Regions from separate parts of the Solibacillus sp. FSL R5-0449 genome, predicted to be linked through region 1. Evidence: riboswitches for the same ligand, from Rfam matches in the RefSeq annotation. Region 1 holds a riboswitch; each other region holds the start of a gene.
The links. Region 1 has a riboswitch for cobalamin ahead of metE (5-methyltetrahydropteroyltriglutamate--homocysteine S-methyltransferase). Riboswitches for the same ligand answer to the same signal wherever they lie in the genome.
Positions count from the first base shown of each region.

Region 2: another riboswitch for cobalamin. It lies ahead of tnpA (IS200/IS605 family transposase); the one in region 1 lies ahead of metE (5-methyltetrahydropteroyltriglutamate--homocysteine S-methyltransferase).
Region 3: another riboswitch for cobalamin. It lies ahead of MKY27_RS05445 (hypothetical protein); the one in region 1 lies ahead of metE (5-methyltetrahydropteroyltriglutamate--homocysteine S-methyltransferase).

Region 1 is NZ_CP150239.1:1,832,311-1,837,072, reverse strand. It holds gene MKY27_RS08950 (DUF2922 domain-containing protein) at 1-173, shown strand, start outside; gene MKY27_RS08945 (YvrJ family protein) at 239-379, shown strand; gene MKY27_RS08940 (SCO family protein) at 486-1,097, shown strand; cobalamin riboswitch at 1,449-1,629, shown strand; gene metE (5-methyltetrahydropteroyltriglutamate--homocysteine S-methyltransferase) at 1,791-4,061, shown strand; gene MKY27_RS08930 (hypothetical protein) at 4,073-4,252, shown strand; gene MKY27_RS08925 (transcription initiation factor TFIIIB) at 4,331-4,534, opposite strand; gene MKY27_RS08920 (VC0807 family protein) at 4,558-4,762, opposite strand, start outside.
Region 2 is NZ_CP150239.1:2,742,887-2,747,648, forward strand. It holds gene cobT (nicotinate-nucleotide--dimethylbenzimidazole phosphoribosyltransferase) at 1-287, opposite strand, end outside; gene tnpA (IS200/IS605 family transposase) at 454-927, opposite strand; cobalamin riboswitch at 1,113-1,293, opposite strand; gene MKY27_RS13750 (MBL fold metallo-hydrolase) at 1,340-2,263, opposite strand; gene MKY27_RS13755 (4-aminobutyrate aminotransferase) at 2,276-2,608, opposite strand; gene MKY27_RS13760 (hypothetical protein) at 2,637-2,942, opposite strand; gene MKY27_RS13765 (hypothetical protein) at 2,967-3,197, opposite strand; gene MKY27_RS13770 (histidine kinase N-terminal 7TM domain-containing protein) at 3,343-4,762, opposite strand, start outside.
Region 3 is NZ_CP150239.1:1,140,278-1,145,039, forward strand. It holds gene MKY27_RS05420 (pyroglutamyl-peptidase I) at 1-94, shown strand, start outside; gene MKY27_RS05425 (isopropylmalate synthase) at 383-616, opposite strand; gene MKY27_RS05430 (metal ABC transporter ATP-binding protein) at 727-1,473, shown strand; gene MKY27_RS05435 (metal ABC transporter permease) at 1,489-2,355, shown strand; gene MKY27_RS05440 (Fur family transcriptional regulator) at 2,352-2,762, shown strand; cobalamin riboswitch at 2,826-3,008, shown strand; gene MKY27_RS05445 (hypothetical protein) at 3,166-3,723, shown strand; gene MKY27_RS05450 (helical backbone metal receptor) at 3,713-4,666, shown strand; gene MKY27_RS05455 (bifunctional adenosylcobinamide kinase/adenosylcobinamide-phosphate guanylyltransferase) at 4,735-4,762, shown strand, end outside.

The DNA of each region.
Region 1 (4,762 bases):
TGACGATCAATATTAATGATCCGAAGCCGAATCTTACGGAGGCTGAAGTGAACGCTGCGATGCAGACGATTATTGATCAGGCGGTATTTTCGAAGGATGGATTTTTATTCAATGTGAAAAAATCAGCGCGCATCGTTGAACGTAATGTTACAGCGATCGAACTGAACAGCTAATAGCAAGGGCGGGCCGGTGAAGTGTAATGCTTTACCGGCTTTTCAAATGTAAGGAGGGGATATTAATGGAGCAGTGGATAGCGATTCTTCAGGAAGTAACATTTCCGATCTTTATATCATTTTATTTACTGTATCGGATAGAAACAAAGCTTGAAGCGATTCATACCGCACTTGTATCATTACATCATCCTGCAGACAGAGCTTAAAAAGTTCTTCACAATGTTGACACACAACCATTCCTTCAATAACTATTGAGAATATACTAAATATTGGGTAAGATGAGAGTAATGTTCAAAGAGTGGAGAGAGAGAAATGAAAACGAAAAAAATAGTATTCGCACTTATGCTCTTGGCAGCAACCGTTCTCACAGCTTGCAGTAATTATCAGTTTAAACCGACGACAAACTTTGAAATTAGCGGGTTTACGATGACCGATCACCGGAATGATGAGGTGACACTGGAAAGTCTAAAAGGGGAACCATGGCTGGCGATGTTCATCTTTACAAGCTGTACAACGATTTGCTCGCCTATGACGATGAATATGACCCGGGTGCAGGACCACCTTGAAAAAAAAGGTCTGGAAGATTATAAAATTGTCGCGTTTTCAGTTGATCCTGACTATGATACACCGGAGCGTCTGACAGAATATTTATCGCGTCATAAACCGGTAGACGAATCAAAATGGCATATGCTGACAGGATATGATCAAAAATTTATCGAGCAGTTTGGCAGAAACTCATTTAAAACTCCTGTCCAGGCAATTGAAGGGAATTCACAAGTTATCCACGCCGATACATTTTTCCTCGTGGATGAAAAAGGAATTGCCGTAAAAAACTATTCAGGTTATGGTACTGGAGAAGATGGTGTTCCATATGAAACGATTGCGAGTGATATGGAAGCACTCATTGATGAACGTTTAAATTAATAGTGGAATGATAGATTAACTTGCGGAAAAAGTGCTGTAACTTTTAACGCAAGTTTTTTTGTGGAGTGGGTGTTGGTCTAATAAAATATTAAATGTGCTAATAAACCCGCTGATTTTCTAATAAGTTACGGAATGTCTAATATAGTTGCGGGATACGCCAAAATCAGTTCCTGTTCAGCTAAAAAGTACGCCAACTCTTCTAAAATCACCTGCAGAAGTGCTAATATAAATCAATTTCTTCTAAAAAAAAGCACAATGGCATCAACCGAAATTGTTCAAACCAGAAATTGAGAAAGCAATAAATAAAAAGAATTTTCAAAACTCAAATTCTATGATATAGTATACGAAATTACATACTGTGTAAGTTACGGTGCTTGTGAGAACAAGCTGAAAAGGGAAACCAGTGAAAGTCTGGTGCTGTCCCGCAACTGTAAATCGGAGTTCGTGATATTCAACCACTGTCTATTGATGGGAAGGATCACAAGAACGTTGATGATGAGCCAGGAGACCTGCCGGAAACTAGTACACGCCAATACCTACGTGGAAATAGGTGGTGATTTTGTGCGAAAGTGAGACAACATCCTTTGATAAAACAAAGGTTTCTTTTGTCAATCTCTTAAACATTCACACCCCTCTTTCATTTGGAAAGAGGGGTTTTGGTTTTTATGTAACAAATTTAAGGAGGAATTGTTTATGAAAACAGCAGTAATTGGCTACCCTTATATTGGACAGAATCGTGAATGGAAGCGTATAACAGAGGCATTTTGGAAAGAACAATTATCTTTGGAAAGTTATGAACAGGAAATGAAAAACTTACGTATCGCTCAACTTCAGCAGCAACAGGATTTGGGGCTGGATATTTTAACAGTAGGAGATTTTACATATTATGACCGCATGCTTGACTTAGCCGTTATGTTTAATATGATTCCATCTAGATACGACCACCTTTCCCTGCAGCATCATTTAACAGCGTATTTTGCAATGGCGCGCGGTGCTGAAAATGTGGTGGCATGTGAAATGACGAAATGGTTCAATACGAATTATCACTATATTGTACCGGAATACGAGGGACAGCAACTGGCATTGCAACACAATGTTTACGCGCAATATATTCAGGAGGCAATCGAAGCATTCGGCACAATCCCTCGTGTGACTATTATCGGTCCTTTTACCTTTTATAAACTTACAAAAGGTGTAGGTGACGCACAAAAACAACACTATATTCAGCAGCTGGTAAATGTGTATAAAGAGTTGCTTCAGTCGTTGGAAGCAAGCGGTGCAACTTCGATCCAGCTTGAAGAACCAAGCCTTACAAAAGACCTTACTTCCGAAGATATTGCATTAGTTCAGCATTTCTATCATCAAGTATTAAAAGGACTGACTGTTGAAATGATCTGCACAACATATTTTGAAGCGTTATCCGACTATGAAACAATTATTAAATTGCCTGTTGATGGCTTTGGACTGGACTTTGTTCATGGAAAAATTGAAAATATAGCATCGTTAAAAAAATTTGCTTTCCCAAAAGATAAAGTTTTATATGCCGGAATTATTAATGGTCGGGATATATGGAGAGCCGAGTTGCAGAAGCAGTTGGCGCTAGTCGCGGAAATACGATCCTATGTACCATTTTCACCAATACATCTACAAACCTCGTGTAGCCTTCAGCATGTGCCAGTTACAACAGCGGGAGAGGATGGCATTGTGCCAGAGCTGCTAAATGCTTTAGCATTCGCAAATGAAAAAATAACGGAACTGCAAATGATTAAAGGGAAGATACTTCACCTGGAATTTCCTCATAATAAGGCTTTTTTAGAAAGCGAAAAAGCAATTCGCACTTTGGCGCTGCATGAATCAAGACAAAAGGAAGCTATACATGCACAAGTAAACGCATTAACACCGGAAGCATTTAAACGAGCAGAGAACTATAACAAGCGTAGTAAGCTACAACGTGCCTTTTTACAGTTACCTGACTATCCTACAACAACAATCGGGAGTTTCCCGCAATCCGCAGAAGTTAAGAAAAACCGTAGTTTATGGCGTAAAGGAGAAATTACAACAATAGAGTATGAAGCATTCAACGCGAACGAAACCGCACGTTGGATTTCGATTCAGGAGGAACTTGGTCTAGATGTTCTCGTCCATGGGGAATTTGAGCGAACAGACATGGTCGAATTTTTTGGTGAAAAATTAAATGGCTTTGCGTTTACGAAAAACGGATGGGTAGTTTCGTACGGATCGCGCTGTGTAAAACCGCCACTTATTTACGGAGATGTTGAATGGAAAGAACCGATGACAGTAAAGGAAGTAAGTGCAGCACAATCACTTACGGAAAAGCCGGTCAAAGGGATGTTGACGGGACCCGTTACCATATTGAACTGGTCATTTGTAAGAGATGATTTAGCACGCTCAGAAGTAGCTTATCAAATCGGTTTGGCACTGAGAGAAGAAGTAAGGGCACTTGAAAATGCGGGAATCAATATAATTCAAGTAGACGAACCTGCCTTGAAAGAAGGTATGCCAATACGTAAAAGTCTGCATAAGTCTTATATCGATGCGAGTGTAGCTGCATTTAAATTAGCGACAAGCGGTGTGCGTGAAACGACCCAGATTCATACACATATGTGTTATTGTGAATTTAACGATTTTATTGATGTAATAGAATCATTGGATGCGGATGTGATTTCAATTGAAACGTCACGAAGTCACGGTGAGCTGATAAAAGTATTAAAAGAAACACCATATGGACTTGGAATTGGCTTAGGTGTATATGATATTCATAGCCCGCGTATTCCAACTGTGGAAGAAATGGCAACCATTATAGAAAATAGTAAAAAAGTAATCGCAAAAGAACAATTTTGGATCAATCCCGATTGTGGCCTGAAAACTCGTACGGAACAAGAGACCATTGCATCATTGAAAAATATGGTGGCCGCAAAAGAGCGACTTAAACAGTTGAATTAGGGGCGGTTACTATGAGACGAATGAAAAGAAATTACAATCCTGTGTTTTTGGCAGCTATAATGAATGGCTTTACAGGAAGTTATTCAAAAAGCCTTAAAGAGTTACGTAATGAGTTGATAGCGACATACCCAGCAGATGCAAAGGAGATTCAAAAAGCATATTATTCTGTAAAAGCTGAATTAGTAGGATGAAAGAATTTTTTATAAACAAATAGAAAATACAATGCCCATTGCAATATGCAATGGGCTATTTGTAATCGTGATATCTTATTAAAAAGTCCCTTTAAATTTCTCAGGCTTTACAACATAGCCCTCGATAATAAAACCGCAATCCGTACAAATAATATATTCAATATTGCATCCTAAACTTAATTTATTAACAGGTGACATCACACTGTACCCGCTATGTTTTCCTCTTCCTAACTCCGTACCGCCACATTTAGGGCATTCATTTACTTTGACGATCGATGTCATCTCTATCATCCTTTCGAAATTAATTACTCGGCAACAATATCATGTTCTGTCAGCTTCTCTTCCTGCTTTTCCTGCATTCGATTCGTGTATTTTTGCACAATTACATTAATATAAAAGAACATCCCCATGACAATTCCTGAAAATACCCAACTTGCCACTCGTTTATAAATTAGCATATCACCATAGCCGTCAATCCCGTATTTCCGCAACAGAAAGACCGTAATTCCT
Region 2 (4,762 bases), 910 kb from region 1:
GTCGTCCCTTTCGGAAAGGATAGTGTTTGGAATACCGTTGTACTTTGCGGATTTGGTGTTACCCCTTCCTCATATACACCATGGTCTGCTGCCATGACGATCATCGCTTTGTTATCAATTTTCGGCGCAAGTTCACCGGTAATTGTAGCGATTTGCATTGCTAATGATTCAAGCTTTCCTAAACTTTGAGGCGGCTTCGCTAAAGAGTCTAGGTACTTGCGTGCTTTGTCTTCCATTTCTCGGTCGATTTCTTGAATTTGTTCAATTGTTTGCTGTAGTAATTTCATGTTTCGTTTCCCCCATTAATATGAATTTTGACAATAAATAAAAACCACCAGTTGAACTGGTGGTTTTCTCTGCGCGTGAAACGCTGGGTTACTGGCCCACGTCTAAAGACGCTCTGAAAGGTCTGCCAACCGCACTACGTTTCCGACTACCGCTAAAGCGGTGTACTTATTTTTTTCTTCGATTTAGTTCTTCTCCTGTGAATGGGTCAATGAATTCTTTCATCGTCATTTGATCCTCTAGGAGATCTTCCTGCAATTGATTTTTTATATATTCCTGAATGACTTTTCGGTTTCGCCCTACTGTATCCACATAATATCCTCGACACCAAAATTTTCGGTTGCCATATTTATATTTCAAATTTGCATGCCGATCGAATATCATCAAACTGCTTTTCCCTTTAAGATAACCCACAAACGCAGATACACTAAGCTTCGGTGGGATACTGACTAACATATGTATATGATCAGGACACGCTGTGGCTTCAATAATCTCTACGCCTTTTCTTTCACACAGTTGACGTAGTATTTTACCGATATCTGCTTTTATTTTCCCATAGATCATTCTTCTTCTGTATTTTGGCGCAAACACAATGTGATACTTACAATTCCATGTTGTATGTGCTAAACTTTTATTATCCAATATTGGAACTCCTTTCGTACGTAATCGGTTGACCAGACCTGATTTTATTGTACGACTGGAGTATTTTTTTTGTCCATAGCTAAAAGCTTTTTAGAACCCCCCGCATAGCAGGGGGTTTTCGTTTTCATAAAAATAGCCTGCAGTTTATTCGATAACAAATAAACTACAGACATATCCAGTGTCTATAAACAGTAAGCGTATTAGGCAGGTCTCCTGGCTCAGATTCACAGTTCCATAGCCCCTTCCCAGATTGACATCCAGTGGGTTTTGCTATGAAACTCCTCCATACAGTGTTGGGATTACGCTAAAGCTTTTCACTTTATTCCCTATTCTCCCGTAACGGGCACCTAATGCTTGATGAATTTAACATTACTTTACTTTGAACCTATTTTTTCGTCAAGGGGTCTTTCATTCAGCTTTTAAACGTCTCCCCAATCGCCAACGTTTTCAGCTCCACATTTTTCAATTCCGCCTGCTGCCAATGTACATGCAGCCGGTCAATCGCTTCTTTCGGTGTATCATCTGCGAGCATGTACGCACCGTAATGCATCGGGATAAACACTTTTGCCCCGACATCACAGAATGCCTGGATCGCTTCTTCAGGTGTCACATGAGAGGCATGCATAAACCATTCCGGCTCATAGGCACCTATCGGCATTAAAGCTGTATGAATATTGAAGCGTTCGCCGATTTCTTGGAACCCTCTAAAATAGCCGCTGTCTCCGGCGTAATAAATACTTTGCGTATCCGATTCCTTTTGCAGCACAAAGCCGCCCCAATGCGATGTGTTCGTATCCCAAAGCATACGCCTTGTCCAGTGCTGGGCAGGAACGAAATGAATTTCAAGCGTGTTCGCTTCATGCTTGTCATACCATGAAAGCTCTTTAAAGTTGTGCAGTCTATGACGCTTCATCAAATAACCGAGTCCTTCCGGAATGAGGAATAATACATTGGGGTTTCGTTTTTTCAGCTTTTTTAACGTCGGAAGGTGCAGGTGATCGTAATGCGCATGCGATATGAGGATGAGATCAATATCCGGTAACTCCTCTAACCGCAGTCCCGGTTCGGTCAACCGTTTCGCTACACCCATCCAATTTGCCCAAACTGGGTCCGTTAACATATTGAGCCCTTCTTTTTGAATCAGAAAAGTCGAGTGGCCAATCCATGTAATCGACTGCTCGGTACGATTACTTTGCAAAAACGCAATTTTCTTTTTTTCACATTGCGGCACTTCGTAATCGACGACTTTCTTTTGCTTTGATCGCTGCCATTTCAGGACATCTTTAAATGTCCCGAGTGAAGTAACTTCGTCTAAATTTGAAAAACGTTGTCTCATCGCATCACTCTCCTATTTATAAAGGCTTAAATTCCTACGCTGATTCACCAGCTCCGGTTTCATGACTATCCTTGCAAAAAAGTAAACTAGAAAACTCAACCAAGTCCCCTGTACAGTCAAGCTGTTTGATACCGGGATAGATGAGGAGATAACACTCAAGATATTTAATGTGTAAAATACTAAAATTCCAAGCAACGCTATAGTCATCACGATATTTTTTCTAGCCATTTGTTTCCGCAACGCACTGCCCACGCCGCTAAAGCTTTGCTTAGTCTCTTTAACTTGTTTAATTAAAGCATAAATTAACACTGCAATAATCATCCCAACTACTGCAAACCCAATCATTTCATCCAATTTAATTTTCCCCGTTTCACTAATTCTCCAAATAAAACGCCTTTATTTTCTTCGGCACGAATTTACTCATAATGATTCCTGCCAAAGCCAAGCCAATCAAAATCACTCCAATTTCCAAAAGGCTTTTTAACCATGTGATTTCAATCTTATCCGTTATATTGGAGCCACCTATAATGATGAATACAGCTCCAGCCCAGGCCGTTAAAAAACTGACGCCAAATTGAAGCCATTCCTTCTTTGAAAGCTGTTTAAAAACCGCTCTATGCTTATAAAATTTCCGTATCGCAAAGATTAATAATAACCCTGTTAGAATATATCCAATCATCATAATCCCCCTGCTTTACATTGTTTATGTATGACGCTCCAACGCATCTTTATCTTTAAATAATTTAATTGTCGCCCATAACGAGACGATGAACAGAAACAAAAATATGAAAAAAGAACTTCCCGCAAGACATTTCGCAACGATTGACGGCTGATGAATCAATAGCTGTACATTTTTAATCAAAAATCCAATAAACACGGTTTGAGCAAGAATTAAGCTAATACTAATAGAAGTCGTCTTTGAATTCTGTGTCATAATCGCTCTCCTCTTTTAGTGATTATTTCACTATCCTAACATATTCTCCCAACTCAAGGTAGTAAGGAATCCTACTTATAAACATTGCCCTGCCTTCACTAAATAAAAAAACCGGCACGAATTTCTCCATGCTGGTTTTCCGCTATCAACTAATTACACGATCACTTGCCGCATATACTTTCACGCGGTTACGTCCTTGTTCTTTCGCCGCATATAAAGCGGTATCTGCTTTATGCAGCAGCTGGTACAGTGTTTCCTCTGTCCAGTCCACTACTTCGGCGACACCAATACTTAACGTAGCCGTCAGACTGCCTGCTTCGGTCATAAGCGGTGTCTGCTCCACGGCAGTTCGAAGCTGGTTGGCTAGTATATCACCTTCCGCTTCAGTGAATCCCTTCAGCGCAATGACGAATTCCTCCCCGCCGTACCGCGCGAAGAAATGGCTTTCCAAAAGTCGTGTTTGGCAAGCATTTACGACGTGCACGAGCAACTGGTCGCCAATATGATGCCCGTACGTATCATTCACTCGTTTAAAGTGATCGATATCCATTAATAGAGCCGTAAAAGGTAAACCTGTTTCCTTCGCTTCCTGAAAATCCCGCTCACTTTGCTGTAAAAATGCGCGGCGATTGTAAATCTTTGTAAGCTCATCATAATACGCCTGCTGCTCCAGTTTTTCCTGCAATCTTTTAATCTCCGTAATGTCCGTAAAAACCAGCAACAGACCTTTACTGTTTCTCGCCTGTTCCAATGAAGTAATACGAACTTGATAAACCCGGTCCGCATGTTCGGAACAGAGCTTTACTTCTTGAACGTCCGAAAGTTCGGTCGTTAATTTGAATGGCAGTTCCTCTCCTGTCTGTTCATTCCAAAACTTCACGAAGTTTTGACCGAACATCGATTTGTTCAGATTCGGCAGCATTGCTTTCGATGCCTGATTGAATTCGATAAGTCGGTAGGATGCATCCAACACAATGGCCCCGTCCGTAATACTATTGTAGATCGTATCTTTCGCAATCGGCATAATCCGGAACAGCCGTGATGTGCTGATCGCCCACAAGTATAATAATGAAGAAACCCATAAAATCATCGGTACCGGATCCACCCCAGCAGGAGTCAATCCGTTCAAATAAAGAAACGCCGTCACTATCGGAACAAGCTGGCCGAACATTAACGCGATCAATTGCGGACGGTATACCTTCGCCGTTTCCTTCCACTGGGAAATCAACAGCAAGAAGGCGATAAACATACTGGCAAAAGTGTAGACACCGTGTACCATATACCAAAGGCCAATCTCCTGATAAACGAATGGCGCCCCTAAATTCGGATCCAGTTCAAATACTCGATAATGAAGATGATGCCAATGATTTGTCGCTACCATGAAAATCGTAATAAACGGAATAAGAAGGATGAACATGCTTCTTCTGACCGTCAGCTTAAAGCCTAAATAGCTCATGACATAAAGTAACCCCAATGTGGCAGATGTAGGCATTCCGATGTAGAGAATGGTATTCCAGAAGCTGATCTGTTCGAGCGTCGTCGATATTAAAGTCATAGCCGTTGCA
Region 3 (4,762 bases), 690 kb from region 1:
TCCCGGCTGGTCAATGCGGGATCTGACAGCAGCCATTGAACTGGCAATCGAAGTATGTGTAGAAAATTTAGAGATTCCGGGGAAAGTGCTTTAAAATAAATGAATGATCAATTATTAGAGGCTGGGACATAACCCAAAAATGCTATTTTTCTCTGAGAGAAAAATAGCATTTTTTTGCTGAGCGTTAAAAATTGATTTCCATTCCGGGACGCTTTCCACGGGCACGGCCTGAGCCTGTAGTCTCAGGCGTCGTGCTATTCCCGTAGGAGTCGCCCTTCATTCCAATCAATTTTATAAAATATCCGATTCTTAATAAGGATTTCCTTCTTATTCAACGGTACTTCTACATATGTCTCAGCCTCTTTGACTGGATTAATAGTTCTTATAATCCGACGAGCTTCATTAATTTTTTATACCGTCTATCCCCAAGCAGCTTCTGGATTTTTTGTAAAACTTCTTTTGGAATGCCGGTAAGAGCCCAGCTTATGTTGGCATGCCTAAGAATTTTTTGCAGCTTCTGAACTTCTTCAATACTCAATTCAAGTCCCTGCTGTTTGGCGAAATCCTGTAGTTGCCTGTCATTCATTCCTTTTAAATTTTCAAACCATTGTAGCATTTGAATTGTCTTCATCCTTTCAAGCTTATTCCCTTTACATGAACAAAAAACTACATTATACTAACATGATGTAAATCGTAATGATTTTGAATTAGAAAGAAGCGAACGAAATGAAAAAACCATTGATTGAATTGAAAGATGTCTCCTTTCAATATGAATACACACAAGCATTGAAAAATATTTCGCTACGTGTCAATGAAGGCGATTTTTTGGCGTTAATCGGTCAAAACGGTTCCGGAAAATCGACACTTTTGAAATTAATTTTAGGACTGTTAAAGCCCATGTCAGGGGAAATTAAATTATTCGGCGAACAAGCAAACCATTTTAAACACCGCGAATGGATTGGCTATGTTTCGCAAAAATCCAATGCCTTTAACTCGGGGTTTCCTGCAACGGTCGAAGAAGTCGTGAAGAGCGGTTTATCGCAAAAGGTCGGGCTCTTTAAACGCTATCCAAAAGATGCGGACTTTTTAGTGAAAGGTGCTTTAAAAGATGTCGGCATGGAAAAATTTCTGAAACGGAATATTGGTCAGCTTTCCGGCGGACAGCAGCAGCGTGTGTTCATCGCACGTGCATTAGTGTCCGATCCGAAGCTCCTTATTTTGGATGAACCGACAGTCGGCATTGACCGCGAAAATGTGCAGGCATTCTATGATATGCTCGCACATTTGAATAAGCATCACAATATGACAATGATTTTAGTTACACATGATGTGGACACGGTTTCGGATCGTGTCAGTCATGTCGCCTGCTTAAATCAGTCGATCCATTTCCACGGATATAAAAATGATTTTGATACGATTTCGGAAGAACAGATTGCTAGCTGGAACGGCCACTCTGTTCGAAAGATTCATTAAGAGGAGCAGGCCGTTATGATTGAAGCTATATTAAACTATGAATTTTTACAAAATGCCTTTTTCTCAGGGCTTGTTATTGGAATAATAGCACCACTATTAGGTGTATTTATCGTAGTCAGACGTTTATCGCTCATTGCGGATGCGCTGTCGCATGTTACACTGGCGGGGATTGCCGGAAGCCTGTACTTGAGTCAATCATTTGCAGCGCTGGCATTATTGAACCCGATTTATTTGGGGATTATCGCATCTGTAAGCGGTTCGATTTTAATTGAACGTTTACGCAGACTGTATAAACATTATGAAGAGCTTGCGATTCCGATTATTATGTCTGGCGGAATCGGTGTGAGTGCGATTTTAATTTCACTTGCAAGCGGATTTAATACCGATTTAATGAGCTATTTATTCGGCTCTGTATCTGCGGTATCACGCCAGGATTTATATGTTGTACTGGCAATTGCAGTCGTCGTCGTTTTATTTTTAGTGCTGTTTTTCAAAGAGCTTTTCGTATTGTCGTTCGATGAGGAATATGCGAAGGCGAGCGGTTTGCCGGCGAAATGGATTCATTTATTATTTATGATTGTTGTCGCACTCGTCATCGCAGCAAGTATGCGCATTGTCGGAATTCTGCTTGTTTCAAGCTTAATGACATTACCGGTAGCTGCAGCGATGCGATTGGCTCGCGGCTTTAAAGAAGCGATCATTTTAGCGATTGTATTTGGCGAGCTGGCCGTAGTGATCGGACTCGTTTCTGCCTTTTACCTGAACTTGGCACCGGGTGGAACAATTGTTGTCACATCCATTTTGATTTTGCTGTCAGTAATTTTAATTAAAAAACTTGTATTGAAATTTTCAATTAAAACGGAAGGGGAAGAAGTACTGTGAATGCAGCGCGCGCGTGGGAAATATTAAAGGATAATGGCTATAAAAAGACGGATAAACGAGAGTTGATTTTGGGTATGTTTGCAGCTACAGACAAATATTTGACTGCCCGTGATTTGCTGTCAGTATTGAAAAAAGATTTCCCTGGGATGAGTTTTGATACAATTTACCGTAACTTGGCCACTTTTGTGGAGCTTGATATTTTGGAAGAAACAGAATTAAACGGTGAGCGCAATTTCCGCATGCATTGCGAGTCGGATCACCATCATCATCATTTTATTTGCCGTGATTGCGGAAATGTAAAGGAACTGTCTGTCTGCCCGATGGAAATGCTCGGTGAAAAGCTGCCGGGTTATGCTGTTGAGGCCCATAAATTTGAGATTTACGGGAAATGTCCGGATTGTTTATAGGAAACTGAAAATATTTTATTTGCATAATTTTTTTTATATGCTAAAGTGATTAAGACAAATTGAATAAATTTGCAGGAAAAAGATGCATTATGCATAAATGGGAATTCGGTGCAAATCCGAAGCTATATCCGTAACTGTAAGCGTTGATGAAAATAAGTGTGATACCACTGCTAATATGGCGGGAAGGTACTTATGAGTAAAGTGAAACGCAGAGCCAGGAGACCAATCTTTTTCTTATCGTAACATCCCTCTTCGGAATTAAAGAGAATGTACGGCAGTCACGGATCGAATGAGCATTATTGTGCCCTTTTTTGATTTTTGAAGCCATCCATTTTCTTGGGTGGCTTTTTTTCGTACCCTTGATAATTTCGGTGAGGCACTACTTGAAGTGAGGAGAATTTTTATGAAAAAGGATATTCGTTTTTCCTGCTATCCGTTTATGCGGGAAAAATCAAGCTGTGTCGATTATGAAATCCGTACCGATTCTTTAACAACACGAATTGGTACAGTATTTCCGACATTAGTTGATGATGCATCCGGACATGTCGTTTTGAAGGACTTAAGGATGATTCAACCGTTAGCCTATCATGCGAATGGTTCGGTCCGCGGCAAATTGGCCATTACATCTGAGGATCTGCAATGGCTCAGTGATCGATACGATTATTATGTAGGTGAAGTCAGAGAGTCGATTCAGCAGTTTGTACTGCCACAAGGAATCGAAAGTGCCGCAAGACTGCATATTTGCCGCAGTGAGGCGAAAAAGTCTTACAGGGCATTACATAAAGTGAGCGAAGAACGGGAAGTGGATGAAATTCTGTTTGATTTTCTTGGATTGCTTGCCAATGTATTTTTTGTCATGGCAGTGTATATGAATCAGCAGCATCAGCAAGAGGAAATTCCATTTATCTCAAAATCCTATCCAACGAAAAAGAAAAAAGGAGTTACAACAAATGAAATTTAATAACAAATGGATCGTTGCTTTAGCGGCAACATTATTACTGGCAGCATGTAGTTCAGATGAGGAAAAAACTGATGGCAAAGTGGAAAAAGAAGAGCAGGCTACATCGAAAAATGATGGAGCACCGTATACAGTTGTTGATGATCGCGGAGTTGAAGTTACATTCGATGAAGTACCGGAAACAATTATTTCTCTACAGCCAAGCAATACAGAAATTTTATTTGAACTGGGCGTCGGGGAACAAATTATCGGTGCCACAGAATTTGATACATATCCGGAAGCCGCACAAGAAATTGAACGTGTGTCGACTTCTACTGTCATTAATGCAGAGCGAATTCTGGAATTAAATCCGGACGTTGTTGTTGCTTATACAATCGGAGAGGAAGCTCAAATTGCCCAATTGGAAGATGCGGGTCTTAAAGTGTTTGTAATTGCTTCGGCGGCGACATTTGATGATGTTTATTCGGATATTATCCAGCTGTCTGAAGTAATGGGTGTCGAAGAAAAAGGCGAAGAAGTTGTAGAAGACATTAAGGCGCAAATTGAAACAGTACAGGAAAAAACAGCAACACTTGATACGAAGAAAAAAGCATATTATGAAGTAACACCAGCTCCGAATCTTTGGACTACCGGCAGCAGTACATTCCAGCAGGAAATCATGGACCACGCCAATGTTGAAAATATTTTTGCAGATCAGACGAGCTGGATTAGTGTAACGGAAGAAGATGTTATTACACGTAATCCTGAAATTATTATTACACCAGCAACTTATATGGAAAATGCGGTTGATGAGATTCTAGGTCGTACAGGCTGGAATAAAATACAGGCAGTCACAGATCAGGCTATTTATTTAGTCGATGGGGATATTATGTCCCGTCCTGGACCGCGTATTGGTGAAGCGGTAGAAATTATGGCACAATCAGTATACCCGGAACTGTTTAAATAAGTATAGAATAGAAGGGCATGCCTTAGTTTAGGCATGTCTTTTTACAATGCATAAGGAGGAGGATACCATTGATTTTTATAACCGGTGGTGTGCGCA